DNA from 4 places in the Brevibacillus sp. Leaf182 genome. Region 4 is predicted to be linked to each of the others. Evidence: predicted binding sites of a transcription regulator. Region 4 holds the regulator's gene; each other region holds the start of a gene.
What was found. The regulator Rex, encoded in region 4, represses fermentation and respiration genes when NADH is low (regulators of the CRP and FNR family bind a similar motif). The targets are predictions, from matches to a motif close to TTGTGAAATATTTCACAA.
Positions count from the first base shown of each region.

Region 1 (7,496 bases), on a different contig from region 4:
CGGGTTGAAGCTTTCCAGCCTTATGCAGCTTGATAATGCCAGCCAACGATGCTGCCGAAGCAGGCTCACAAAACACACCTTCACTCTTCGCAAGTAAATGATAGGCATGCAAAATTTCTTCGTCCGTCACGCTATCGACGAGACCGCTTGATTTCGAAATGGCATTCAAGGCGCCATCCTTGCTCGCCGGGTTGCCAATGCGAATAGCTGTCGCAATCGTTTCAGGGTTGGCTACTGGTTCGCCATGAACTAACGGAGCTGCTCCCGCTGCCTGGAATCCGTACATCTTAGGCAAGCGACTCGATTTTTTGGCTGCGAAATATTCCTCGAAGCCCTTCCAATATGCTGTAATGTTACCTGCATTGCCAACTGGAATGGCCAAAATGTCAGGTGCGTCCGTCAGCGCATCGCACACTTCAAATGCCGCGGTCTTTTGTCCCTCAATTCGGTAAGGGTTCACGGAATTCACCAGTGTAATTGGCTCTTTCGCCGTGATTTCGCGAACGATATCCAGCGCTTCATCAAAATTACCGTCAATCGCGATGACTTCTGCACCATAGGCGATAGCCTGCGCCAGCTTACCCAGTGCGATATTGCCGTTCGGGATCAGAACGATGCAACGCAATCCTGAGCGTGCCGCATACGCCGCTGCTGCTGCTGATGTATTCCCCGTCGAAGCGCACATGATCGTACTGCTTCCCTCTTCTACCGCTTTGACTACAGCCATGACCATGCCTCTATCTTTGAAAGAGCCGGTCGGATTGAGTCCCTCATACTTGACGTACAGCTCCACCCCCAATTGTTTGGATAGGTTCGGGGCATGGATCAGGGGAGTATTTCCTTCATGCAAGCTAACCAGCGGAGTTTTTTCTGTGATCGGGAGAAATTCCCGGTAGCGTGCAAGGATGCCAGACTGTCGATCAGATGCCATTATTTGTCTCCCCCTTCTACACGGTAGCAGCTCTGCACAGTTGATACGATATCCATCTGCTCCATATAAGCCAGTACCGCATCCATATCACTTTTTGAGGACAGGTGTGTAATCATGATAATCTCCGCCTCACCGTTGTTAAACGGTTGCTGGATGACCTGCTCAAGGGAAATATTTTTATCTGCCAATAGCTGAGTAATTTGAGCAAGAACACCGCGTTTATCCGCAACGACGATGCGCAGGAAGTATTTCGAGAATTTTTCGCTGTCTTCTTTCAATACTTTTTCTTTGTATGGAGCAACCATTCCGCGTCCATTCACTCCTAGCTTTCTGTTTTTGACGACAGTGACGAGGTCTGACACAACGGCGGTAGCAGTCGGCAATTCACCTGCGCCCGGCCCGTAAAACATGGTCTCCCCTACCGCTTCCCCATGTACGTACACGGCATTAAAGACGCCATTTACGGAAGCGAGTGGATGAGATTTTGGAACCAGAGTCGGCTGCACACTTACCTCAATCGCCTCTTCGTCACGGCGAGCCAGTCCGAGCAGCTTGATTTCATAGCCCAGTTGTTTGCCATAGGCGATATCTTCCTTGCTCACGGAACTGATCCCTTTTACGTCCACATCTTCGAGCTTCATCGGTACACGGAAGCCCAGGGTTGCCAGAATGGCCATTTTGCGGGCGGCATCAAAGCCTTCTACATCGGAGGTAGGGTCCTGCTCCGCATAGCCCAGTGCTTGCGCTTCTTTCAATACCTCGCTATATTCTGCGCCCTCTTGACTCATTTTGGTCATGATGTAATTGGTCGTCCCGTTGACGATCCCCATCATTTTCGCGATGCGGTCTGAGGAGAACCCTTCTACTAACGCGCGCAAGATCGGTATGCCACCTGCCACGCTTGCCTCGTAGAAGACGTCACAGCCCTTTTCTTGCGCCTTCTCTAAAATTTCGGCCCCGTGCAACGCCATCAGATCCTTGTTGGCAGTTACTACGTGCTTGCCCCGTTCGAGTGCACCCAAAATGTATTCCTTTGCAGGGTGAATTCCACCAATTACTTCTACGATGACTTCAATTTCCGGATCATCCAAAAGACTAGCAGGGTCAGTGGTCAGCGCACCCACCATGGATGAAATATTCCGAGATTTTTCCGCATCCTGAACAAGAATACGGGAAATCTCAATACTGAGGCCGGTTTGCTTTTGCAAATCCTCTTGATGTGCTTGAATAATGCGGACGACACCAGTCCCGACTGTCCCAAATCCCATTAATCCCAATTTAATGCTCTGCTTCTCCATGTCTCTCCCCTGCCTTTTCTTTATTTTTTTACTTAGCCTCTACCGACGATCATCGCTTTGCGAACGCCCGGGATCAACTGCAAGTTATCCAAAAACTCCGTGCTAGATACGCGAAGATTAGCCATATCGACTGACATGGATATGGTAGCAATCCCTTGAAGTGGAATCGTCTGATTGATGGTCAACACGTTTCCACCTTGATCGGCTACATATGTGAGCACTTTGGACAAGTAACCTGACATGTGATCCAAAGAGAACGTAAACGTCATAATTTTTTCGCTCATCATCGCATTGAACGGAAAAACGCCATCTTTGTACTTATAAAAAGCACTGCGGCTCAATCCCACGCGTTCAACCGCTTCATTCACGGTATCCACTTCGCCTGATTCCAGCATCTTCTTGGCTTCAATCGTTTTGGCAATCGATTCTGGCAGGATGTCAGATCGAATCAAGTAGAATTTTTCTTCCTTTTTCATGCGTTGTGTCCTCCTGAGAAAAACAGTTGTTTCTTCATAGAGGACATTATAACGGATAGCATGTAATGTGACAATCCTTATCCGTCACTTTTTTTCATCGGATCATATTTGGTTTTCTTTGATTACATGAGGGGGAGCTTCTTCGCGCACAATAATGCGTATCGTATGGAGGAGGTGAAAGGCAAATGGCCGGACGTGGAAAGTCAGATAAATCGGAGCGCCGTAACAATCACCCAGCGGGTAAGCCAAGCAGTCTTGAACAGTTTGGCAATGACATGCGGGGCAAAAAGATGGCACAATCCCCCAACGTGATTGAAGATCCGAGTGGAAACGGATAAACAAGCGCAAAAAAACCCGGGACACCATGATCCCGGGTTTTCCTGATTCGATTAGTATGCCAAAGAGGACAGACCGTTGATATGAGTCAAGTAGCGAACGTTACTCGCTTCTTTCATCAAGGTTGCTGGCAGGCCTTTCAGCTTCAGTTGGCTTGCACCAATTGTTCCGATCGCGTCTTTACGGCCCAGGCTACCCAATGTACCGGAGAATACCGGTTTGAAGGTATCCATTTTGGTGCCGTTGAAGTGCGCGAAGAGATTGTGTCCCACTACTTCGCCCATTTGCCATGCCAGTTGCGCAGTTGGAGGGAATGGACGGCCTTCTGGCCCCATTACGACCGCACTGTCACCTGCGAGGAATACATCAGGGTGAGAAGTGGATTGCAGGAATTCGGTAACAGTTGCACGTCCGCGGTTTACTTCCACGCCGCACTCCGCCACTACGCGATTTCCTTGTACGCCACCTGTCCATACCATTGTTTTGGTTTCAATGGTACCGCCATCTTTCAGGCAAACCGTGGTTTCTTTCATTTCCGTTACAGGTACGCCTGTCAGGAACTGAACGCCGCGTTTTTCCAAGCTCGTTTTCGCACGCTCAACCAGGTCAGGAGCAAAACCAGCCAAAATGGATGGACCTGCTTCTACGCAGTAGATGGATACGTCTGTAAAGTCAACGCCGTGTTTGTGGCACAGATTTGGCAACATATCAGCGAATTCCCCAACCAGCTCAATACCTGTCAGACCGCCACCACCTACAACGAAGGTAGCATCTGCTTTATTTTTGCTCGTCTTGTATTCAATCACGCACTCTTCGAGGTGTGCACGCAGACGATTTGCTTCTTCTACAGACTTCAGTGTAAAGCTGTACTCTTGCAGACCTGGGATCCCAAAGAATGCGGTTTCACTACCCAGCGCAATTACCAAAGCATCGTATTTGATGGACTCGCCGCTCGCCAATGTTACGCGTTGGGAATCGAGGCCAATATTTTCTACCGAATCTACTACGAGGTTAATCTCTTTGCCACGCAGCAATCTTTCCAGAGGGAGCGCCACGTTTTGTTCAGACAGGTTTCCTACTGCCAAGCGGTGCAGTTCCGTAATGATTTGGTGAGTAGGAAAACGGTTTACCACCGTGATCGACGCTTCTTCAGCCGTCATGTATTTACGTGCGGTCAATGCGCTGAGCAAACCGCCATAACCGCCGCCTAGAATCAGAATATGCTTCGCCATGCCCAATCCTCCGTCCTTGTCTTCCATTCCATAATAAAAAAACTAGCGTTTTTGTTGTTGACGTTCTGCTGATACTTCCAGGAATGCTTGTGCGAAACGCAATGTTTTTTGTACTTGCGGATCCTTGAGCATTTTGAGAATACCGAACAAACCGATAGTAGACTCTTCTACATGAACACGGTCATTGGCTTCAATGGCTGCTTGCGCAATACCTTTCGCTTTATCAGAGATCGGTTTTACGAACTCTTCCATTCCGCCTTTGATGTCGTCGATCAACACATGATCATTGGCTACTGTTTGTACCAAATCATATGTTTTGGTCAAAAGAGTAGTCAGTTCTGCCAATTTAGGCAGGTTCGCCACCAATACGTTCAGTGACTCTTGAATTTCCGGTTTCATCAACTGATCGAGTACATCTTGTTGCTGCGCTGGTGCCAGAGTTGCAGTGCTTGCTACTTCAGCAGCAGCTTGAGCTTGTTGCGTAGTTGTTTGAGACATAAAAAAAACGTCCTCCTTTGCTTTGGAATAGAGGCCTTTCATTCTCGATGCCTGTTCATACGAGTAACGGCCGCTATTCTCCCTGAAAATCCGGTAAAAAATTGTTTGTAACATTTTTCACAAAGTAAAGCAGACAACGGATTCGAATAATCAAAAGTGAATGATTTCACATGTATTTATTCAGGAAAGCGTACACAACAAATCATGAAGTGAACAGGCTCGATTTAGAACTCTATGTACTCTACTATATACCTTCTTCACAGGAACATCAAAGGAAAAAAACCGCTTCCTTAGGAAGAAGCGGTAGTTGAGAGCTTTTTATAGTAATCTTTGATGAGTTCATGGTGCTTTTCATTGATATCCGTAAAGATTAATTCAATGATTGATTGCTTGTCTTGGAACGTTTTTTCCACGATTTTCGCCATCATGACGATCTCCTGCGCTTGCTTCGGTATCTTGAAAGACAAGTGGAGAAAATCGCCCTTCGACACATAACCGTCCGTTCCCAAAACAAGACGGGTAGGAGAGAATTTTAGCAACACTGCCTCGCCTTTTTCTTCGATCGGTCTGGCTCCCATCACCTTGTAAGGGACAGAAATACCGAGATCTGGGGAGATGGGATCCTGCTTGCGCTTTTGTGTAATTTCTACCCCTACACTAATCGGAATCATCCCTAAAAGCTTGATCGGCCAAAGCGTTTGCTCCGAAACTACTTCCAAATCAATGGTATTCACTGCCGCATCCGTCTCCCAACGAATGCGTACAGTTGATCCGAGAAGCTCTGCTTTTGTTTCAGGCTTCATCTCGTAGGAAACTACGAGATAACTGCCCTTTGCATGTTCAACCAAAACTTGGACAGGTGTCTTCACCTGCTTGGAGATGATTAGCGGTAGCGCCGCACCGCGTTGGAGTCGTTTATCCCCCAAAAATGGGTTCAGTGATGGGATATCAATCATGGTTTTTGTCACTCCACAAAGTCAAACTCTAATTTGCCGATCCGAACGGTATCCCCGTCTTTTGCTCCCAGCTTACGCAGAGCATCATCTACACCCATGCTGCGCATTTGTCTTGCAAAACGTTGGGCTGCATCATAGCTGTTCAGATTGGTCATGCGTACGAGCTTCTCGATCTTTTCACCGCTGACGACGAATACTTCGTTATCACGCGTAATCTCGAATGCCTCTGGTTCTTTTTCCGCTCGGAACACCACGCGCTCTTCCACTTCCGCAACTTCCTCGACAGCAGGCTTGTCCGGAATCGTCGCCAAGGTATCCCCGATCGCATACATCAATTCTTGTACGCCTTGACGGGTTGCAGCAGAGATCTCGTACACCTTCACATCTGGAGCCTTTTCCTTGAAAATACGCAGGTTTTCCTCTGCTTCTGGCAGTTCCATTTTGTTCGCGACTACAATTTGCGGACGATCTTCGAGCTTCAGGTTATACATCGTCAGCTCTCGGTTGATCTGCAAATAATCCTCGTATGGATCGCGTCCATCTACCGCTGCCATGTCAATCACATGGACGATCAAGCGTGTCCGCTCTACGTGACGCAGGAATTGGTGACCAAGACCCACACCTTCATGCGCACCTTCAATCAATCCTGGCAAGTCAGCCATAACAAAGCTCTGCTCGCCCAAGTCCACAACACCCAGATTCGGTGTCAGCGTCGTAAAGTGGTACGCCGCAATTTTTGGCTTCGCCGCTGTTACACTGGACAGCAACGTGGATTTTCCTACACTCGGATAGCCAACCAAGCCCACATCTGCAATCAGCTTGAGCTCCATGACAATGTAACGCTCTTGACCTGGCTCTCCGTTCTCCGAGATGTGTGGGGCTGGATTCGAAGAGTTGGCAAAACGAATATTGCCTCGTCCTCCACGTCCGCCTTTTGCGATCACAGCACGTTGGCCCTGCTCCACCAGATCGGCAATCACTTCTTTGGTATCATCATCAATGACAGTTGTTCCCGGTGGAACGCGCACGACCATATCCTCCGCGCCTGCTCCGTGCTGAGATTTGTTGCGGCCATGCTCTCCGCGTGGGGCTTTGAAATGTCGTTGATAGCGGAAATCTACCAGTGTACGCAGACCTTCATCCACGACAAATACGACATCTCCACCTTGACCGCCATCTCCACCCGCTGGACCACCCAGCGGTACGTACTTCTCCCGGCGAAAGGAGACGGCTCCATTACCACCGTCCCCGCCTTTTACATATACTTTTACCTGATCGACAAACATGGTGTCACCTCTTTCATTCCGCGAATGGGACCACCAAATTTAGGACCCATTCTTCTTCCGTATGTATCCACTCGGTGACCTCCACCGTACTCTGTTCGCTTTTACGTATCAGCTTTTCCAATTCTTCCATTCCGGATGCACGAAGTACACCGGCCAGGTCAAAACGAAAATGAACGCCACGCTCATCCATCTGCAAGCTTACCTGCATGCTGGCTGCTTCGTACCCGCTCTGGTCTACATGATCGTTCACTGTGCATAATATCTCTGACACCAACTGAAACAAGTCTTGCTCGTCCAAAACTACTCGCGTGAGATCCACATGATTGCACACGTCTACTTCTAAAAGCAATTCATTGTTCAGTGCGTTAAATGTCAAGAAGAAGACGGACAACAAGGAGCTATTCAATCGGGCAACCATCGATTCCTGCATCGCCATCTGTGCGATGCGCTTCAAATGGGCCTCTCCTTGTTCAGTACGGTTCA
Region 1 is NZ_LMPN02000026.1:114,813-122,308, reverse strand. It holds gene thrC (threonine synthase) at 1-931, opposite strand, end outside; gene ASG16_RS18935 (homoserine dehydrogenase) at 931-2,229, opposite strand; gene ASG16_RS18930 (ACT domain-containing protein) at 2,262-2,705, opposite strand; gene ASG16_RS30955 (hypothetical protein) at 2,891-3,043, shown strand; gene ASG16_RS18925 (NAD(P)/FAD-dependent oxidoreductase) at 3,095-4,273, opposite strand; gene ASG16_RS18920 (helical membrane plugin domain-containing protein) at 4,316-4,771, opposite strand; gene ASG16_RS18915 (PilZ domain-containing protein) at 5,062-5,727, opposite strand; gene obgE (GTPase ObgE) at 5,736-7,013, opposite strand; gene ASG16_RS18905 (Spo0B C-terminal domain-containing protein) at 7,027-7,496, opposite strand, start outside.
Region 1: a site for Rex is predicted at 4,877-4,894, ahead of ASG16_RS18920 (helical membrane plugin domain-containing protein). Genes of this name have one in related genera too.

Region 2 (7,496 bases), on a different contig from region 4:
TTTGCTCGTGCTTTCTGGGCAAGTAGGAATGGACCTTCACGGAGAGTTACCGACAGATATGAAAGAACAAGTAGAAAACACGCTACAGAACATACTGCGCAATTTTAAAAGTGAGTCAGTAACTGCGGACCATATCATCAAAATCAATATTTGGGCAACCGAGGAAATGGATTGGAAGCATTTTAATCAGGTGTGGGAGAAGTTCCACGGAGGGACACCGCCAGCGATGACCATGTCTTACGTCCCGGCATTGGCTGTCCCTTCGCTCAAAGTGGAGATAGAAGCTTGGGCAGCGAAATGGTAGGAAGGAGATAGCGTCGAAAGAAAAAGGGTGAAGCTTTTTGCTTCATCCTTTTTTCTGTAACTTTTTTCTAGCAAAAACGTCACTATTTTCAGGAGATAGATTGATCGTGACGATATTGCTGTTTTGAGAGCAAAAGATGTCAAAACATGAAGGAATATGCGGACGAATCGAGAAGTTCTTTCTATTAGCTGGATTTTCCAAAAATACGAAAAAAACAGAGGGGAACGAGGAACTTGCTTTTACGAGTAAATGTCAGCTTGCTAGCTGTTTTCTTCTTGATTTTGCTGATGCCTCTGTCCATTGCGCGAGCGGCCACCCATGTAGAAGTGGCGGTCGATCAGTTAAATATTCGAAGTGAGCCAGGTACGGCTACCCAGATTGTCGCAACACTCAAAAAAGCCACGCGGTTGCCAATCACCAAACAGCAAAAAGATTGGACGCAGGTAAAGCTGCCGAACGGCAATACCGGATGGGTCAATAATAAGTATGTGAAGTTGATAGAAGTTCCACAGATCAAATATGTCAAAAGCAATGTGGACATGCTGAATGTTCGGGCAGAACCAAATGCCACTGCACAAATTTTGCAGATCATCGACAAAAACGGTGTGTTTTTGCAAATGAGAAAGCAAGGGGAATGGGCACAAATTAAGCTGTCTGATCAAAAGAACGGCTGGGTGAAAGCCAGTTATTTGACGGAGACAACGGCACCAGCACCAAAACCACCCCAGGTACCGGCACAAATCCCAGATCCGACAACAATTCCAGCACCGCCCCCTCCTGTACTCCCATCCAATACAGGGAGTGGATTCGGACAAGGGACAGTCGTATTAACGGAAGGTTATGAAGTTTATGCGCAGCCAGATATTCTTGGTACCGTCATTGGTCAAATCCATGGCGGGATGACGATCAACCATTACGGATATGCAAATGGTTGGTATACCATCAACTTCAACGGTACCTATGCCTATATTTTCAAACCAATGGAACAGACTGGGACAGCTCCACCACTGCCGAGTTCAACACCGGGGGTACCAGCGACTTTGCCAACAACAACGCCTCCCTCTGTACAAGAACTACAGATTCGTGTCAAAAATCCTGATTCCAACATCCGCAACGGTCCCTCAACCGATCATGCTGTAATCGGAAACGTTCAACCCGGCCAAGTATTCCCGGTTGTGCAAACAGTAGGAGACTGGTACCTTATCAGGCTGGCAGACAATTCGACCGCCTATATCGCAGGTTGGATCGTAGAGAAGATTCAACCTGCTGGTACTCTGCCACCGACAGGAGCAACGTACGAGTACAACAGTGGGATGATTGGAAACGAGAAAGTGTATATCTATCACACCCATAACCGTGAGTCTTGGCGAAATGTAGCACGGAACCAACAAGGAAGCTCGGTAGATGATCCTGAGATCAACATCACGCTTGTTGGGAAAAGGCTGGGCGAGCTGTTGCAAGGAAGAGGCATTTCAGCAATGGCGAGCCAGGACGATTTCGCTCAAAGATTGAGGGAACAAAATAAAAGCTACTCGATGTCTTATTCCGAGTCGTACAAGGCGGTAGCGGCAGCGGCAGCAACCAGTCCGCACTTGCAGTACATTTTCGATATTCATCGGGACAGTGATGAGCCACGCAGTAAGGTAGCGATCACGATCAATGGCAAAACCTATTCCCGGATGCTGTTTGTAATCGGAACAGCGAATCCGAACCATCTGGCGAACAAAAAGCTGGCGGAAGAGCTGCACGCCCGTCTGGAAGCCTCTTATCCAGGTTTGTCGCGGGGGATTATCCTGAAAGGTTCAAATCAAGGGAACGGCGTGTACAATCAGTCTATTTCCGAGGGAGCTCTGCTTTTGGAATTCGGTGGTACGAACAACACCTTAGAAGAAGGCTATAATACCGCAGAAGCCTTTGCCGAAGTCTTTGGAAATTACCTGATCGAATCTCAAATCGCATTCCAATAAACGGTCAATAAAAGTAGCACGATTCTTTTCGCCACATGCGAGAGAATCGTGTTTTTTTCCAGGAGGATCATTTATGGCTACGCATCAAGAACACATACAATCGACTAACGATAAAAGTCGCCGTCATCTTCAGGGGGACTGTGAAAGCTGCTTTGGCTTGTGCTGTGTGGCATTGCCTTTTGCTGCTTCCTCTGACTTTGCCATCAACAAAGACGCAGGCAAGCCCTGTAGTAACTTACAGGCAGACTTCCGTTGTGGTGTACACACAAAGCTGAGGGACATCGGCTTTCGCGGATGTACTGTCTACGATTGCTTTGGAGCTGGTCAAAAGGTGTCTCAAGTCACTTATGGCGGCCAAGATTGGCGTAAAGAACCCGGATCAGCAAAGCAAATGTACGAAGTATTTCCGATCATGTGGCAGCTTCACGAGCTTCTTTGGTATTTAACGGAGGCGTTGACCAAGCAAGCTGCCCAGTCCCTCCATCCTGCATTGAAGGAAGCATTGGAGGAGACACAGCGTCTGACGGATCACAGTCCTGAGGATATCCTGAAGCTGGACATCGCTTTTCATCGAGCAAAAGTTAACGAACTATTGTTGCAGACAAGTGAATGGGTACGTAAGGACGCGGTTGCCAAGTACAAAGGGGGCAAGCAAGGAAAAACCTATGGCCGAGGCGCTGATCTCATCGGTGCCAAGCTCAAAGGCGCTGATTTGCGAGGAGCTCAATTGCGCGGCGCTTATTTGATTGCTGCTGATCTGAGAGGAGCAGATTTGCGGGGAGCTGACCTCATTGGTGCAGATTTTCGCGATACAGATGTGAGCGGAGCGAACTTGACGGAGACGTTGTTTCTCACGCAGGTTCAGCTCAACGCGGCGAAGGGCGATGCAAGCACCAAGCTGCCACCTTCGTTCACGCGCCCATCGCACTGGGCCCATTCCCAAGCATAAAGCTAGCAAAAAGCAGACTGTCCGATGTGGATGGTCTGCTTGTTTTATTGATTCAACACTACTTTCGCCAGACAAATGATTCCCTTCAAGACAAGACGCACTTTTTACGAGGTTGGATTTGAATGCAACCCAACTATTTCTATCACTTCGACTACCGCTACTTTTCTTGCACCTTCCATAAAATATCCGAGCACACCCAGCCCTTGAAACGGCGTCACCTTTCTTCCGCCTTCATTTTCAGAGTAAAATCGATACTTCACCCGAAAATCAGCGGGGTGCCTCCTTATTTCTTGATAGCGTATCCACATGTTAATTACTCCGATCTTTGAAAAACGTTGTTAATACATTTCTACTTTTGCCGTATTAACTATCGTGAGGCTCACAACCAAACAAATTGCGCAATTTGTTTATTCCATCCAGAAGGGAGGGGAAGTAGTTGGAGATTGCCCAAGTGAACACAGGCATCTGCCAAAACGAAGAAAACGCTAGACACGCAGAAAGCATGTCGACCGAAACATTTGCCCAAATTTATGGTGCTTATTATAAGCGCGTCTACAAATATATCTGTTATCGAATCAACAATCACTACGCAGCAGAAGAAATATGCAGTCATGTGTTTGAAATGGTGATAGCAAAATACAGTAGCTTCTCGCCGGATAAATCAAACTTTGAAGTCTGGTTGTTTGCGATCGCCAGAAACGCAGTGACAGATTACTTCCGCTCGCAGAAGAAAAGAATCAGCTTTTCATTGGATTCGATTCTGAATCTGGTCTTGCCGAAGTCGTCACCGGAGGACATCGTGATCCGCGACGATAATCATCAAGCCTTATTTCAGGCACTGGCGAAGCTGAGTGACAAGGAGCGCAATATCATCGCCATGAAATATGCGGCTGGACTTAAAAATGCAGAAATTGCAGAACTTCTGGGTGTCAGTGGTTCAAATATTGGCGTCGTGCTCTACAGATGCTTGAAAAAGCTGCAAATGGAATTGCAAAAAGGAGGCTTCCGTTATGAAGAGTAAGCATGATCTAGACGATTTTCGTGAACTCACCGACTTGCTTACTGATCTGGAACTAGATGACGCCACTCCAAAAGCCAGCATATACAATCGGCTGAAATTCAAATTGGAATCAGGAAACATACAATTACATGATAGGAAAAAGGACGGGATCTATATGAAAACGAATAAATGGAAAGCTGCCACAATTAGTGCTGTTGCTGTTGTTTGCCTTTTAGGGGCATTCTCGACTACATCGTTTGCCCAAGAAATGCTCCAGACGATCTTGGCACGCTTTCAAGTTGGGAACATGGAAATTACCCAATATGATAAAGAGCTGCCTGCTACACAGTCCAATACCCAGGGAATCGAGATACCTGTAGAACACAAGGCCCCCCCACAGATGACATTAGAAGAAGCACGCGCAGCCAGCGAAATGGACTTTCCGGCACCGACATGGTTGTCAGAGCATTATTCCTATAAAAACACGGTTGTTCATGGCAAGGGTATGGTAGAAATTCAGTATAAAAAAGAGAACGAGTTTATTTCCTTGTTGATTTCAAACGGTGGCGAAAACGGCATCAACGCGACAGAGGGTGTCAAGATCGAAACCATTGGCGAGAAAAAGGTATATTTCGCCAACGGGATCGTGATTTGGGAGCATGAAGGATTCACGTACGAGCTGTACCAGATGGCAGAGAAGAGCTTTGATGCTGCTACTATCGGCAACATCATCGATTCCTTGTCAACGAAATCCGCCAAAAAATAAGCGGTTGTTAACTGTTCCACTCAAGATGGGCCTTGTAACAGGGCCCATTTTTCTATGTGCCGTCACAGAGTGTTAAAAATCATGTAACGAATCGGACACCCTCTAGGGCCAAAAGTCCTGCTACAATTATACATGACCGGAAATATACAGGGTAAAACAAAACAAAAAACTCTCTCACGAAGATGAATGCGAAAAAGGGGGTTACAAGAGAGAGAATCAATTGTGAATTTTTTCACATAAATTTGTGATTTTTTTCACAAAGTCGTAATAAATGCTGGTTTCCCCACTGGTATAATTCCGGTACATAAAGGCCAAAACGCGAATAGAAAGGGATCTTGTACATGGATATAGTGGATTTGGGACGACTTCAATTTGCGATAACAACTATCTTCCATTTTGTTTTTGTGCCGATTTCCATCGGGCTTTCATTATTAGTAGCCATTATGGAAACGATGTATGTCGTAAAAAAGAATGACTTGTACAAAAAAATGGCCAAGTTTTGGGGAACCTTTTTGCTCATAAATTTTGCTGTCGGGATTGTGACAGGGATCATGCAGGAGTTCCAATTTGGGATGAACTGGTCTGATTTCTCACGATTCGTCGGCGACGTATTTGGAACACCGCTAGCGATTGAAGCCCTCTTAGCATTTTTCCTCGAATCGACTTTTATTGGGCTTTGGGTGTTTGGTTGGGACCGTTTGTCCAAAGGTGTGCATCTCGCATGTATTTGGCTCGTATCCATCGGAACGATTCTTTCGGCTCTTTGGATTTTGGCAGCCAACTCGTTCATGCAGCAGCCAGTCGGCTTCGCTATCAATAACGGACGTGCAGAGATGGTCGATTTCTTCGCTCTCCTTACCAATGGACAATTACTATATGAATTCCCGCATACCGTATTTGCGGCATTTGCGACAGGCGCCTTCCTGGTAGCAGGTATCAGTGCTTGGAAGCTGTTGAAAAAACAAGACGTTACATTCTTTGTGCAATCTTTCAAAATTGCGATCGTGGTAGCATTGATTTCCTCACTTGCTATTGCTCAATTCGGTCATGGTCAGGCACAGTATTTGGTTGCTACCCAACCGATGAAAATGGCAGCGAGTGAAGGGCTCTGGGAAACAAGCTCAGACCCAGCTCCTTGGACTGTTTTTGCAACGATTGATCCAGAAAAACAAGAAAACGGTTTTGAAATAAAGATTCCTTATCTGCTTAGCGTCCTGACGTACAATTCACTTTCAGGTTCTGTACCGGGCATGTTGGAATTGCAAGCAGAGTATGAGAAAACCTACGGTCCAGGAAACTACATTCCACCCGTTCGGACGACCTTCTGGAGCTTCCGCATCATGGTAGCGGGCGGTAGTGCAATGATTTTGCTGGCTTTGTACGGGGCATATCTCGCTTTACGCAAAAAGCTGGAACAGCCAAACAAGCGGTTCATGCAGTTGATGGTTGCGGGTATCTCGTTGCCATTCATCGCAAACTCGGCAGGGTGGATCATGACGGAGGTAGGGCGTCAGCCATGGACGGTATTCGGGCTACTGCGTGTTGAAGATTCGGTTTCGCCAAGCATTAGCACAGGAGAGGTATGGTTTTCTCTCATCGCCTTCACGACGATTTATCTCATCCTGCTGTGCCTCTTGGCTTATCTGTTTGCTCGTGTGGCCAAAAAAGGACCGGATATGGATAGTCATGGGGATGTAGAGGATTTACAGCTTCAGGACCCATTTGATCGTGTAAGGAGTGAACGTTATGGAGCTTAATGAACTGTGGTTCCTGCTCATTGCCGTTCTGTTTACCGGATTTTTCTTTCTCGAAGGCTTCGACTTTGGTGTCGGAATGGCGACACGTCTGCTATCACGAAATGATTTGCAAACCCGGGTTTTGATCAATACGATTGGCCCGTTCTGGGATGCCAATGAAGTTTGGCTGATTACAGCCGCTGGTGCGATGTTTGCAGCGTTTCCGGAGTGGTACTCGACGATGTTTAGCGGGTATTATCTCGTGCTTACGCTGATTCTGCTTGCGTTGATTGGACGCGGGGTAGCATTTGAATTTAGAGGCAAAGGGAAAGGCGAGGCTTGGAAAAAGACGTGGGACGCAGCGATTCTGATTGGAAGCTTTGTACCGCCAATGTTGTTCGGAATGGTCTTTGCCAGCCTGGTGAAGGGTGTGCCGATTGATCAGAATATGGAAATGACTGCTGGCTTCTCTGACATAGTGAATGGTTACTCGCTGTGGGCAGGTGTGACAGTTACAGGACTATGCTTGTTGCATGGTCTGAACTTCATCTCGCTGCGCACCGTGGGCGAGCTGCGTGAGAAATCACGTGTACTGGCAGCAAAGCTGTTGCCGATACAAGCGGTTCTCATGGCGGTGCTTGTAGGGTGGACATTCATGGTAACCGATCTGTTTGAGCGCCAGGGTATTTTGTTGACAGCAGCCGTACTCTTAGGTGTTGTGGCTTTTGTACTGGCTCGTCACTTCTTGAGACAAGGCCGGGAAGGATGGGCTTT
Region 2 is NZ_LMPN02000021.1:17,852-25,347, reverse strand. It holds gene ASG16_RS12155 (GNAT family N-acetyltransferase) at 1-304, shown strand, start outside; gene spoIIP (stage II sporulation protein P) at 538-2,271, shown strand; gene ASG16_RS12145 (pentapeptide repeat-containing protein) at 2,345-3,220, shown strand; gene ASG16_RS12140 (hypothetical protein) at 3,325-3,528, opposite strand; gene ASG16_RS12135 (sigma-70 family RNA polymerase sigma factor) at 3,657-4,241, shown strand; gene ASG16_RS12130 (hypothetical protein) at 4,231-4,986, shown strand; gene ASG16_RS12125 (cytochrome ubiquinol oxidase subunit I) at 5,328-6,743, shown strand; gene cydB (cytochrome d ubiquinol oxidase subunit II) at 6,733-7,496, shown strand, end outside.
Region 2: a site for Rex is predicted at 5,207-5,224, ahead of ASG16_RS12125 (cytochrome ubiquinol oxidase subunit I). Genes of this name have one in related genera too.

Region 3 (7,496 bases), on a different contig from region 4:
TTAGGTTATCACCCTTCCAAACATGGGTAGTTCTGACTGTGGTGGGGTGAGAAGTAGCAGTACAGCAAAAAAAATACGAAGAAAACCGAACCTTTTTCCGATCGAGAGACAATATAGGGTGTAAGCTGCTTACTCAGGAGGGCCCTCTGAATGGAAAATGAAGAGATGTACCAATTACTTATAAAAATGAAAGAGGGTGACGAACAGGCATTTCATACGATGTATGATGCTACCTTTCAGGACGTATACCGGACCGTCTCCTTTCTGGTGGATCATAAGCAGGATCGGGAAGATGTCATGAATGAAATCTATATGCAAATGTGGACCTCACTTGCTAATTACGATACGAACCGTCCTTTCCAGTTCTGGCTGCATGGCCTGGTAATCCGTCAAGTGCAGAGATTTCGGGTCAAGAGCTGGAGGAGATTCCGCATTTTTGAACGCGTTCGTTCCTTCTCCCACGAAGAGTCTTATTTAGATGAACATACTGCGTTGATGGATGGAACAAACCAAATGATATCCCAATCCATACGAAAACTGACCGACAAACAGCGGACAGTGATTATCTTCCGCTTTTATCACGACTATACTCTTGAGGAAATTGCGACTTTGCTCGATATTCCACTGGGTACAGTCAAGTCCAGATATCATGCTGGCCTCCAGGCGCTTCGAAAAAACTTAGGGAATCTCCCCCTGGAAAGGATGGAAAAGGTCAATGACTATTGAACGCAAAATCCGTGAACATCTGCATGAAGAGGCAGAAACGATGGAGTGCCCGCCGGCCATTTCCAAACGAATCGAACAATCTTATTCTCACTATTTGCAACGAAAAAGGAGCGAAATAAATATGAAAAAACGATTAATTGGTGGAATTGTTGCTGCTGCGATTTTGATTCCAACCGCAGCATTTGCGGCCCCTGTTGTGATTGACATGCTTACTCGAGCACCAATGACTTCTGAACAAGTCAAGCTGGATGAGGTTGGTAAAGCAACACTGGAGAAGCTGTATCGTGCCATTCCCGAAACAAAATCGTTTGAGATTATTGATGCAAGCTACCTTGGAGATCCGAATGATTCAACCAAAAAGGTCCAACTAAGCATCGTCTTGCAGGAAAAAGGGGGAACCGGCAAAAAGATTACCCTCCATACAAACGGTATTACGGATGAGATTCAAGACCTGACGCAAGAGAATTGGGAGCCTAAGGAGAAGCCACTCATTACTTTACCCGATCAGGAAATCAAGGGGAAGGTAGATCAGCTTATTGATCAATTGTACGGCAACATCAAAGATTACGAGGTTGTCATGGAGCAAATGGACAATCCCAATCAAAAAACATTTATCTTGAATTACACCAAAAAGGGATCAGGAGGAGAGGGTTACCAAGTCTTTGTTCAGGAGAATAGAATTAGTCTTTCTCCGGTAGATTTTGAACCATCTAACGCTGAAGTAGAAGGTTATTTCTCCAGAGACGGTAAGCCTGATTATTATGCTGATAATTTTATAAACAATGAAAAACTGTTTGCTCTACTAAAAATGAGCCCGACAGAGTTAAAAGAAGAACTAGCAAAAGGAAAATCTGTTGTGGAGGTTGCAGCATCGAAAAATATCTCGAAACAACAAGTCATTGATGTGATTGCAAAAACACAGGCTGAAGGACAGCTTCAAGATGGAAAAAATAAAGTAACGATCAGCGATGATTTACTGAAACAAATGATGAAAGAAGTTGAACCAAAAGTCGTACAAATAATTGAACATAAAACGGAAACGAAATGGTAGAAATAGCAAGTCAAGGTGGAGGAAAAGAGGCGGGAAACTGTCTCTTTTTTTGTTTTACAAAATATGTATATTGATATAAGGTTAACAAAGAATGGAAAAATATCAATATAATGAAATCGATAGGAATAGATAGAGGAGGAACATGTGTATGAAGCAAAGTAGTACAAAAGGATTTTGGAAACGATTGTCGATTCTCTTGCTTTTATCCTTACTCGTACTAGGCAATATTGCAGATGAGAGTACACTGGTACAGGCGGCTGAGCAAAAATCAGAAAAGATTCTTTCAGAACAAGAGGCTATTGAATACGCCAAGAAATGGGTGACTATCCCCGAAGGCTATGAGTACGGCTTTGGAAACTACTACGAACCGTATGAAGACTATATACCCTATGCGGGGTGGTCCCTTATTTGGAATAAATCAGATCAATCAAGTATCATGTATGTAATTCATCCTGTCTCAGGGAATCTGTTGAGATATCAATACCATGGCGAGCACAGCGAAGCCCCTGGCCCTGCTACAGCGAATAGAAAGCAAATCGCTCTTGAGGGAGTAATGAAGTTTCTCACAAAAGTCATTCCTCCAGAGGAACGAGCGAAGCTAACATTGCTAGAAGAAGGCGATTTCGAGAGCAACAATTCGGAAACGTACTATTTTAAATTTCAGAGAGTAGAGAATGGTATTCCTTTTAAGGACAATGGGATCACTGTAACCATGCGAGGAGACGGAAAGGTTCTGCGATTCAATCGATTATGGTATGAGGGGGAGTTGCCTGACGCAAGCCAAATCATATCGGAAAAGGAAGCGCGCGAGCTGTTGGAACAAAAAACGGAGCCAACCATGTATTATAAGAGTTTTTCTAGTGGAGATCATGAGGAGAAATACATGTTGGTCTACGATTACCTACCAACCGATCCGCAAATGGTAGATGCGATCTCAGGCGTGATGATCGATGGCGAAGGGGCGGTGGCGAAACCAAAGCAACCGATCAAGATTTTGAAGGAAATGCCCTCAGCTCCAAAGGCGGGGAGTCAGAAAGACGGAGCTTTTACCCGTGAGCAGGCGGAGGCGGGTGCAATCCATCTCCTGCAAACGACGCTCCGTGATCAGCTTGCAAATATTTATATGCTTGATCCACAGCCGTATGATGGAGGTCTGAGGGGGAAAGAGACGAATTGGCGGGACTATAAAGTGCATTTTGGATGGTTGAAAAATGGTCTTCTGATTGAGGGCGCAAGATTTAAAGTATCTGTCAACCCGTACTCAGGCAGCAGTATTATAGGGGATGACCAGCTTCCTCCGCCCGTTATTCTCGACAATAACATGCAGAGAGTAGACCTGGCCTTTGCGAAAAAAACGGAGCAAGCCGTAAAAAAATCGCTCGAACTCTACTACTTGCTACCGGATTTAGACTTTAACGAGGTAGAGGAACCAAAACCGCGGCTTGTTTACCGCCTCAGCGGAGACAAAGGAGTTGTCGACGCACACACAGGAAAATGGATCAGTTCCTTAAAAGGTAAAGAATGAAAAAACGGCCGTCATTGGTTAGTCTTACCACTAACTCTCTGACAGCCGTTTTTTCTATTATGCCTACTGAGTGATTCCGAGCATTTGCTTCATATCTTCTTGGGCGTCACCAATCAACTGGATGTGGAACAAGTCTTGCAGTACTTGCAGAACCCCGGGCTGAATGAACTCAGGCAATTTTGGGCCAATCCGTATATCTTGTATTCCCAGGCTAAACAGACCGAGCAGGATGGCAACCGCTTTTTGTTCAAACCAGGAAAGAACGATACTTACCGGCAGCTCGTTCACTTCACACTCAAAGGCATCGGCTAATGCAGCCGCAATCGTAATGGTAGAAACCGAGTTATTGCACTGTCCCAAATCGATATATCTTGGGATGTTGGTACCTGGCACGGTGCCGAAATCTACATCGTTAAAACGGAATTTTCCGCAGGAGGTAGTCAGAATGACTGTTTCTGGCGGTAAGGACGTAGCCAATTCGCGGTAATATTCGCCTCCCTTGCCAGGAGCGTCACAACCAGCGATGACGAAGAAGCGTTTGATCTGTCCTTCCTTGACTGCCTGAATAATTTCAGGGGCGATGCCGAGAACCGTTTTGTGATGATACCCGGTCGTCAATGTCAGTTCCGATTCGATGGAAACCTCAGGGAGAGACAATGCTTTCTCAATGAGCGGCGCAAAATCGTTATCTACAATTTTCGTCACATTTTCCAAACCGGTTATATCATAGGAAAAGAAACGATCGGCGTAGCTGCCTCGAATAGGCATCACACAGTTTGTTGTAGCCAATATGGCACCTGGAAATTTCTCGAACAATTGGCGTTGATCGTACCATGCTTTCCCGATGTTTCCTTTCAAATGAGGATATTTCTTCAGTGCGGGATAGCCATGTGCAGGCAGCATTTCGGAATGCGTATACACATTGATTCCTTTGCCTTCTGTCTGTTTTAACAGCTCTTCGAGAGCAAACAGATTGTGTCCCGTAACAACGATGCATTTTCCTTCGATTTTATTTTGCGAGACTGTAATTGGCTGCGGGACTCCGAAATGATCCGTATGAGCCCGATCCAAAAGCTCCATGACTTTTATCGCAGCTTTGCCTACTTTCATGGCCATTTGCAAATGTTCATCCAAGTTAAAATTCACATTCGTCAATGTAAAATAGAGAGCTTCCTGAGTAATCCCATCCACTTCAGGATCGATATAGCCGAGTTGACGAGCATGTGTGGCATAAGCTGCAATTCCTTTTAAAGCAAAAATTATTGTATCCTGAATACTCGCAAGATCTTCATTCTTTCCGCAAACGCCGATGACCTTACAACCACCTGATGGAGTCTGTTCACATTGATAACAAAACATGTATAATCCACTCCTTCGATTCAAGATTTCGCTTTGATTATAAGCGGATCGTCTGGAAGGAGCTGTGATTAAAATCACAACGAAACCAAACTTTGCCTCTTATCATAGTGGATGAAGAAGATTTCCCAAGTGAGGGGTGTTGTTTATGGTACGAAAATGGCAGTTGCCGTTACAGACGTTGAGTCTTACGGTCGGTTTCATGGTATGGGTCATTCTGTCATCGCTCATGCCTTTTATCAAAGAAACCGTACCCATGAGTGCAAGCGAAGTGGCGTGGGTGACAGCGATTCCAGTCTTGCTTGGATCGTTGCTGCGAATCCCCGTAGGATATTGGAGTAACCGGTTTGGCGCGAGAATACTATTTAGCATCAGCTTTCTCTTGCTGCTGGCTCCTGTTTTTTATATTAGCCAGGCGACCACTTATACAGATTTGTTAATCGGCGGGCTATTTATAGGGATAGGCGGAGCGGTGTTTTCCGTTGGTGTCACGTCTCTACCTAAATACTATCCGAAAGAAAAGCATGGTTCTGTAAACGGAATCTACGGTATGGGGAATATTGGTACAGCAATCACCACTTTTGCAGCGCCAGTTCTGGCTAAATCATTTGGATGGGCCACTACTGTACAGATGTTCATGCTATTGCTTGTGGGATTTGCTGTGCTTACCTTCTTGATGGGGGATAAAAATGAACCGAAGGTAGTGACTCCCCTTGGTCAACAGATCAAGAGTGTCTACAAAAACGAAAAGCTATGGTTAATCAGTTTGTTCTACTTTATTACGTTTGGTTGCTTTGTTGCTTTCACCGTGTATCTCCCGAATTTTTTAGTGAGCCATTTCCAATTGGATAAAGTAGATGCAGGGATGAGAACAGCAGGGTTCATTCTTTTGGCGACACTTGCAAGACCTTTGGGAGGCTGGCTAGGTGATAAGTGGAACCCCTTCAAGGCATTGATAATTGTGTTTGCCGGGCTCGCCTTGTCTGGTATTGTCTTATCGTTTTCGCCATCGATTTTGATGTATACGGTAGGGTGCTTGATGGTGGCGATATGTGCTGGAATCGGTAACGGTGCCGTGTTCAAATTAGTGCCGATGTATTTCTCGCGACAAGCGGGGATTGTAAATGGGATCGTATCTGCGATGGGGGGATTAGGAGGCTTTTTCCCGCCGTTGATCTTGACGATGCTGTTTAATTTGACCGGGCATTACGCGATCGGGTTCATGGCGTTATCTCAGTTTGCGCTGGTAAGTTTGGTTTTGGTGATGTGGATGTTTTATCAAGAGAAGCTACAGCTCGCCGCAACCATTATGGAAAAGACGGGAGAGGCGATACTGATTACCGATACACGAGGAGTTATTAAAAGTGCGAACCACGCTTTTACGAAAGTGACCGGTTATGAGATGAATGAGGTGATTGGCAAGTCTCCCAATATTTTAAAATCAGGCAGACAGGGTGCGGACTTCTATCAAAAGATGTGGGACTCGATCAAGAAGAATGGCTATTGGCAAGGAGAGATCTGGAATCGCCGGAAAAATGGAGATCAGTATCTCCAATGGTTAACGATCAGCGCGATTAAAGACGATGCAGGAGACGTCGAGTACTATGCTGGCATGTTCAGTGAGCTCGCGGAGCAAAGACATGGATAAAGAAGCTTGAATCACTTATGAAAAAAAGTCTTGGACGGACAAGTCCAGGACTTTTTTTGTCCACGAAAATATGTAGAGTTTGCTCACATTTGGCAAATATCAGGAGGGCAATCATCACAATAAATCGCTTCTTTTAAATAGGCAAGGTCCTTAATCAAGATATGCCCGTGGGGAAGCAGATCGATAGAATCCTGTTTTTTCAGATCGGAAAGCATCCGGTTGACACTTTCTCTTGTCAGACCAATGAATTGCGCCAAATCACGATTGGTAAGGGAAAGGTCGATGAGGATTCCGTCGGGGTGTGGCTTGCCGTACGTGTTACTCATGCGGATGAGCGTTGAATACAAGGCGCCAATTTTGCCATTGAGTAGCAAATCACGAAATTTGGACTGCATCCGCCTGTTCATCAATCCCATCCACCGCAGGAAGTCTACGCAAAATTGACCGTTTTTGATGAGCATTTTTTCCAACCCTTGTCGGGGGATGATCCATATCTCACCCTCCATCAGCATGGTGCCTGTGGAGGTGTACGTTAATTCCTGTTCGAAGAGCCCGGAGACGCCGACTAGCTCTCCAGCACCAAACACTTGCAGTGTTAGTTCTTTTCCATCATTTGTGTTCTTTGTGAGCTTGATTTGGCCCGACGAAATTAAGAATAGCTGATCGGCTCTTTCACCATCCAAAAACAGAACGGCTCCGGGAACGAAATTTTTCCGAACAGAAAACGTTTCAAGACTATTCACAAAATCGGAAGAAATCTGCTCCACAAACGTTGTGCCATTTCCGGTCATGTGGGTCCCCCCTAAACCAAGGATACATAGGTAACTCATTATATCATCATAAATTGATGGTTGGGGGTAGGAAATCGTCCTGATTGTGGCAGGGGTGTGAGGTAAATCACAACCTGGGTTACGAGCCATTGCTACAATGGTCTCGAGCGAAAGGAAAAAATGAGCAGCAGCAGGGAGGGTGTTGTATGAACTATCTATTTGCTTCCAAAGTGGCGAAGCGTGCTTTTATCATCATTGCTTGCTTGTTCGTCCTAAGTTACGTGGGAACACGTTTTTTCACGCATATTGATTTGGCGCTTTACGGCTATATGGTGGGGACGCTTGTCTTTATTGGAGGCTTCCTATACCGATTTTCTGCGTGGGCAGATCGCCCGCCAACGAATGTCATTTTGAAAAAGG
Region 3 is NZ_LMPN02000021.1:167,330-174,825, reverse strand. It holds gene ASG16_RS12885 (sigma-70 family RNA polymerase sigma factor) at 151-726, shown strand; gene ASG16_RS12880 (hypothetical protein) at 716-1,777, shown strand; gene ASG16_RS12875 (YcdB/YcdC domain-containing protein) at 1,926-3,302, shown strand; gene hcp (hydroxylamine reductase) at 3,366-4,661, opposite strand; gene ASG16_RS12865 (nitrate/nitrite transporter) at 4,807-6,306, shown strand; gene ASG16_RS12860 (Crp/Fnr family transcriptional regulator) at 6,390-7,097, opposite strand; gene ASG16_RS12855 (hypothetical protein) at 7,283-7,496, shown strand, end outside.
Region 3: a site for Rex is predicted at 4,724-4,741, ahead of ASG16_RS12865 (nitrate/nitrite transporter). Genes of this name have one in related genera too.

Region 4 (7,496 bases):
AAACGTCCAGGACGCAACAACGCTGCGTCGAGCATGTCCTTTCGGTTCGTAGCTGCCATGACTAAAATCCGCGGCTTGTCGGTCGTAGCTACACCATCCATCTCCGTCAACAGTTGATTTAAGGTTTGATCGTATTCACGCTGCTGTTGACCGTCCCTTTTTCCACCGACGACATCGATCTCATCGATAAAAATAATCGCGCTGTCTTGCCCATTTTTCTCTGCTAATGTCTTCGCTTCTTGAAACAATTCACGGACGCGTTGTGCACCGACACCCACGTACATCTCTACAAACTGCGAACCTGATGCCGCCACAAAGGCAGAATTTGTATAGTTCGCTGCCGCTTTCGCCATCAGTGTCTTACCCGTACCAGGAGGACCTGTCAAAAGAACACCTTTGATCGGGCGAATCCCATACTGCTCAATTTTGTCTTTGTACACGAGAAAATCAAGGGATTCCTTCAATTCTTTTTTAGCGCGTTCCTGTCCACCGATATCCGCAAACTGCACGTCTGATTTTGGCAGCTCATGCTTGTTTGCTTTTCTTTTCCCACCGAGGGCCACATTCCCGCCTTGTCCATTTTGCTGACGGATGACCAGAAAGTAAATCGCCCCCAGTACGGCTCCGAACACCAAGAATGGCGTAATATTTACACCAAGAAAAACAAGAAAAATTAGCAGTGCAGGTACGACGCCGATCAGTACTTCCTTACGCACGTGCCGTCACCTCTTTTTCAATGGAACGGGGGATGATGGTGTAAAAATCCTCCGTTCCTTTTTTCAAGTAAACATAAATGTTCTCGTCATCCATCAATGCGGATGCTTCGTCGAGCTGATTCCCCTTTTTCCATTGTTCCACGAGGGCTGGAATGCGGCTGTATTCATGCAGCTCCACGGCTTCTGTAAACACAAATTGACCGCTCTGCCATATATCGTTCATCGCTGTCGATTGGTTGTCTATGTCAATGACGACTTTTTTTTCCCCAGCGACCTTTTGTGTTTCCGTTAGCAGATTACGATATTCTGCTGGAAATGCGTCTGGTTTTGTAACAGTTACATCTATTTGAATTTTATCTTTGCTGATCTCCAAATTGCCCAATGTCGCGGACTGCATTTGTCCGATTTCTGCACGGATTGGCTCCTCAATCTCCATCTTTTGATACAAGAACCATCCTCCGAACAGGAGTGCCAAGGTTGCCACCAAAGATAATCCAATTGCGCTCTTTTTCAACTGCACGGCTACTCCCCCCATATATATCGTTCTCGTTTTCTCTCTTTGCAACGTCCCCAGTATATCATATGAGTATATCAATTTCTTATACAGATGTTGGATGGTATGCCAAACAGGCCTTCTCCCATAAGGAAAAGGCCTGTCGTCAAGCAAGCGTATTAGGTTGGCGCAAGCACGTATGAGGTTAGCAAAGCACCTGTGAATAGATCATAGTGAATATAGTGAAAACGACCGTCTTTGTCTTTGACAGTGACTTCCCAAAATTTCTTATCGTTTTCGAGACCAGGAACTAAATGAGTGATCTCCGATTGCGGGAATGACTTGTAAACCGCTTCTTCTACATTCTTTTTTGGAACAGCTAGATCCATTCGATCGAAGCTTACCTTCTGATCTGTCATCCATGCTACAACCTGTGTACCCGCCTTATTTTTCCCGATGACGACAGCGTAGCTCTCTTTGCCTCGATATTCATCAATGGATTCAATCTCCGTGATTGTCGTGCGATCAAAAACCCACTGACGAACGGCTTCCTCAAATTGATTGCGCTCTCCTGCTAAAGAAGCCGTCAGGTGATAGGCGAACCCAGCTCCCGTAAGTAAAATGACGGCTACGATTGATAGGATAATTCGTACTAACACAGCAAAGTAACTCCTTTACGTGGCTGACATTACAATCGGAATCGAAGCTGATCTCTCTTCACTCCAACTGCCGTTTGTATTTGCAAATCCAGCTCCAGTTGGCGAAGCTGCCCCGTAGTTGACTCGTACCATAGTTGGTAATTGACTTTCATTCCATTCGTTACGTTTGAAGTCAAATCTTGAATAGGGAAGGATGGACCTAACCACATCGATAATAACGAAGAAACTTCCTCAGGTGGAACCGCTATCCGATATCCACTCCATCCTTGCCCTGTAGTATCTTCAAGGCGTTCAGGACTAACCGATTGTAAAACTCCCTTGAGCAATAATCCGTGCTCATACGGGGTGAACATCGCATACGGCAGTGCGGCATGATCCTGTATCTGGCCATTAATTCGCACCGATACGGGCTGCCCATCTTTTCTGGCTATTTCAAGCTGGTGACCACCAATTTCTCCTGTGAGCTGAAATTGCTCATTTTGAAATCGCCCATGCAAGGTCTGATCCTGCATGTATACCAGAAATGAGCGCTCCTCGTCCTTCGTAATCTGCTCCAAAAGCTCTGCTACCGTCCTCGCTGTCTGCTCCGTTCCTGCTGTTTGTCTGACCGCGGACGCAGTATCTGTGCTGTCTGTATTGGCTGATCGACTTACTGTCCCCAATACAATCCCAAGCAGAAATAGACCGAGTAGGATAGGAATGAGCCACCACAGCATTTTGGGCCGGATGTACATGTCGTCCCCCCTGTCCCATTTTTGTCTTTAGCCTATGCTATACGGGAAGGTTTTAGAACGACACGGAAAAGTTGCTAATCATAGCTTAAGGTCGGGCGGTCATACTACTTATACACCCCGAGGAGGTGAGCGCGTGACATCTTCGCAACAAACCACATCTCCTGACATACTTGGGTTTCTGTTACAGGAATACCGCGTCTCCTGGGCAGGATTGTCGTCTCCCTTGCGTCAATGGTCGCACACACCCACTCTTCATTTTCGCCATCATCTCCTGACAAAAGCTGTAGCGAAAATGAACAACGGAACGTCGTAGTATCCAATTCCCCTACCTACACCTGCACTGCCTTACTCCTGTCCCCCACCTGACAGGAGCCTTTTACCGTTTTAATGTTTGGAATACGCGGTTTGCTTCGTAAATCGCGCGCTCCTCATCGATAGTCAAGAGCTTATGATTACGCATCAAAAATTTACCCGCTACAATCGTATCTTTTACATCGCGTCCATTTGCCGCGTACACCACATGTGAAATCGGTTGGTGAGCCGGGTGGAAATGAGCTTGGTGGCTATCCAGTACGATCAGGTCAGCTTGCTTGCCTACTTCGATGCTTCCGAGCGTTTCCTCTTGGAATACCCCTTCTGCGCCATAATGAGTTGCCATGCGAAGTGCTTCCTCTGCTGGTACGGCAACTGGATCGTTGTTCACACCTTTGTGCAGGATCGCAGCGAGTTTCAATTCCTCAAACAAATTCAAATTGTTGTTGCTTGCCGAGCTATCGGTTCCCAGTGACACGCTTACACCTTTTGCCAACATCTTCGGAACAGGTGCAACACCGCTTGCCAGCTTCAGGTTGCTCACTACATTATGAGAAACTCTCACATTGTATTTTGCCAAAATGTCGATTTCTTCATCCGTTAGGTGAACAGCGTGCGCGACGAGTGTTGGACGATTGAACATACCCAACTTTTCCAAATGAGCAACTGGACGCAGACCGTAGTCCTTCTCGTTTTGACCGACTTCCCAAGCCGTTTCAGACATATGGATATGAAGTGGCAAGGAAAGCTCATCAGCTTTTTCAATAATTTGGGTAATAAATTCTGGCGAGCAAGTGTACGGTGCATGCGGTGCCATCATGACGGTAATGCGCCCGTCTGCCTGATTATGCCATTCTTTTGCAAAAAGAGTCGCGTCTTTCAGCTTTGTTTGACGTTCTTCTTCGGAGCACAGACCGATCATACCGCGGCAAAGGCGGGCACGCATGCCTGCTGCATCGACTTCCTTCGCCACGACATCCATATGATCATACATATCTACAAACGTGGTGGTTCCGGTACGAATCATCTCGATAAGAGACAATTGGGTACCCCATTTTACTGTGTCTCCCGTGAATTGTGCCTCCAATGGCCACATTTTATCTTCCAGCCATTGTTGCAGCGGCAAATCATCTGCATACCCTCGTAGGAGGGACATACCAGCATGTCCATGCGTGTTGATTAAGCCAGGCAGTATGTAATCACCTTTTTGATCGATGACTTCATCGTATCCTGCTTCCGACAAGTCCTCAGGAGTTGGGCCCACATACGTAATTTTGTTACCTTCGAACGCTACGGCACCATCGTAAATGACTTCATTCGTATCGTTAACGGTAATGACTGTTGCGTGAATGAGGATCGTCTTTTTCATAGTATACACTCCATTCTTACGTCAAATAGTAGGCCAAGCTTTGCAGGTTGGACGTCACATCCGCATAGTGAATGCGAACATCTTTTCCTGCGCGAATCGTCGTAGGGGCAAAATTCAAGATCCCCCTGATACCCGCTTGAGTCAACTGATCACATACGGATTGCGCTGCAGGTGCCGGTACCGTAATAATCGCGAGCTTGATTTGCTTGTTTACGATCGTTTCCTTCAGCTCTGATAAAGGCTGAATCGGTATCCCTGCGACTTTTTTGCCCTGCTTCTCTGGATTACTGTCAAAGATGGCCGCAATCCGCATGTTATCTTTCAAATAAGCGTTGTAGTTACTAATGGCATGGCCCAAATGCCCAGCTCCGACCAAAGCGACACGGATTTCATCGGTTAGCTTCAGAATTTCACGGATTTTTTCCACCAGATAATCGACATCGTAGCCGATTCCCTTTTTTCCAAAGTCACCAAAAGCTGCAAGATCTTTTCTGATTTGGGCAGGATTCACATCAAGATTCTTGCCCATCTGTTGGGAGGAAACGGTGGTCACCTCAACTTGCTGCAAATAACTGAGGTAACGCAGATAAATCGGCAAACGACGGACGACCGCTTCCGAAATCTTTTCGTGTTTTGCCACGTTCGGTCTTCCCCCCTAATTCTTTTGCTTCAATATCCGATATTCTTTTCCATTCGATAAAATGGTAATGGAACCGTCGTGGCTGGTAACGTATGTCTCGGCCCAAGACTCACCCAGGCGCTCCATGACTTCCGTCTGACCGTCTTTCATTTGATCCCGCGATCGGCCTGTCTGAATAATGGCGACTTGAGGATCGACCTGCGTCAGAAATGGTTGCGAAGAGCCTTGATTGCTCCCTTGACCGGCTACCTTTAGCACTTCTGCCTTCAGTCTGTCATTTTGCCGTTCCAACAGTCGCTCCTCTGCTTTTTCATTCACGGCGCTCATAAATAAAAATCGCAGTTGACCGTGCGTCAATCGAAAAACGAGAGAATTGTTCTGAGGCGATAAAAATAACGGTTCATCCGGGAGCAAAACTTCCATGGAGATTTCCTGGTCAAGAGTGAGTACTTGTCCTTGCTCTGCTTCCATCTGTTTTTGGTTGGAGCGAAGCAGCACGACATGGCGAATCGATGGTGCGATCAGCTTGGGCAAAATGACGGCATCTACAAGCACTTGTTCGCTCAATGAAACGTAGCCTCCCATATGCTCAGGCAGATCGTTCGTCACCACTACATAATCGAGCCGTGTGATCTTGAGTTCTGCCAAGCGCGCCGAGAGAACGGGCCAATCTTCTGCCGTACCCGTATCAATCAGCATCGTTTTGCCGCCTGGCATTCTCAAAAGCGTACTCTCACCATGTGGAAGTGCCAAGTAGGTGATAATGAGACCCGAAAATTCCTGTTCTGTCTCTGTTTCAAACGGGTCATCTATCTTTACTGCTGCTTCTTGCAAATACAAATGGCTATCAATCGAGCATGCACAAAGGAAAATCGCACTAAGAACTACAATCCACCAAGGCCACGCTTTTTTCCATAACATTTATTTTATCACCTTAATCCCTATGAGACTATTGCTTCATTTTATGAATCTGACAGGGATTGCATACTAAGGAATGGCTCTATGCGCTCTCGCAGCGTTGGCCATGGACCGCTTTCGATCTGAAATGGCGGCAAAGATTGAAGAAATGAGCGTCCATATCTCGACTCAACCACACGCGTGTCTAGAACGATCACGACCCCGCGATCCAAGTGGTGGCGAATCAATCGACCCACCCCTTGTTTAAATTGCAGAACAGCTTGTGGAAGAGACAAGGACATAAAAGCGTTTTTTCCTTCTGCTTTTAAAAGCTCTGCCCTGCCTTGATAGACAGGATGATTCGGCGGAGCAAACGGGAGGCGAACAATGACTAAACTGCTCAGCCATTCCCCCTGGATATCGACACCTTCCCAGAAGCTGCTCGTCCCAAGCAGGACACTTCTCTCCATACTTCGGAATAGACGCACCAGCTTGCTCCGATTGTTGCTATCTATCCCGTGACCGAATAACGTATACGGTTCTGGGGCCTCCGCAAGACGTTCCTTCATCGCTTGGTAAACAAGTCGAAGCATCGAGTGGGAGGTAAACAGGATCAGCGTCCTTCCTTTCGAAGCCAGTACGACGTCCACGCACCCTTGAATGATCGCTTCCAAATACGTGTGGTCACTCTCTTTGCCTGGTGCGGGGAAATCAGATGGAATCAACAGTAATCCCTGCTCTTCATAGTGGAACGGCGATGGCAGTGACAAGGTACGCACTCGTTCCTCGGGCAGTTGGTCGAGACCAAACTGGCTTTTGATGTAAGAGAAGCTGTTTTTGACCGTCAGAGTGGCTGATGTCAAGATCAGACTCCGCTTCTGCGCGAAAAGCGGTTCTGCCAGAGAGTCGGCAACCTTCAAGAGTGCTGCTGACAAATGAACCTGCTTGCGAGCTGTACGGGACTCTACTTCCATCCAATATACATACTCGGCATCCTGCTCAAGCAAAAAGAAGTGAAGCAGCTCCACGGCGTTTTGCCAGTCTTTGATGAGGCCGAATAAATCTGTCAGTAGACTGCGTACGGCAAAAGGAGGCTTTTCCTCTTGCGGAGTCGTTCGCAAAAGCTGTTCGATGCCCGCAGCGTATGCGGTCATCCCTTCAATCAGCTTTTTGGTTATTTTGCGTATCTTCTCGTGTTTGCCTACAAACGATTCGATCCGATAACGTACCGTCTCACGTCCTGCGTCCGTCGTCTCCTCCGCACGATCTGATGCCCATGCATACAAGAGCTGTGTCCATTGCTGCGCTTTCTCACGTAAGGCAGCGGACTGTTTTCTCAGCTCCAGAAGCTTAGTGGCTACATCTTCTTGTACCGCAGGCATCCAGCTTTGTACCTCTTCTGCGAAGCGGGCAATTGCCCCACTCTCTTCAACCGATGCGCGATCTAACAAGAATAGAAGCTGCGTGGTTGAAAACTGCTTGCCTAAATGCTGTGTTGCGGCATCCTCCAAATGATGAGCCTCATCGACGATGGCCACTTCATACGGAGGGAGGATTCTATTCTCCGCTTGCAAGTCGCTAATGAATAGGGCGTGATTGACAATGAGTACATCGACATCGCGAGCCCTTTCCTTCGCCTGAAAATAGTAGCAACGACTAAACCACGGACAAGCCCG
Region 4 is NZ_LMPN02000033.1:207,362-214,857, forward strand. It holds gene ASG16_RS24840 (AAA family ATPase) at 1-716, opposite strand, end outside; gene ASG16_RS24845 (hypothetical protein) at 709-1,236, opposite strand; gene ASG16_RS24850 (cell wall elongation regulator TseB-like domain-containing protein) at 1,389-1,868, opposite strand; gene ASG16_RS24855 (hypothetical protein) at 1,898-2,602, opposite strand; gene ASG16_RS30610 (hypothetical protein) at 2,736-2,915, shown strand; gene ASG16_RS24860 (amidohydrolase) at 2,979-4,283, opposite strand; gene ASG16_RS24865 (redox-sensing transcriptional repressor Rex) at 4,300-4,923, opposite strand; gene ASG16_RS24870 (ComEC/Rec2 family competence protein) at 4,939-5,844, opposite strand; gene dinG (ATP-dependent DNA helicase DinG, 3'-5' exoribonuclease type) at 5,886-7,496, opposite strand, start outside.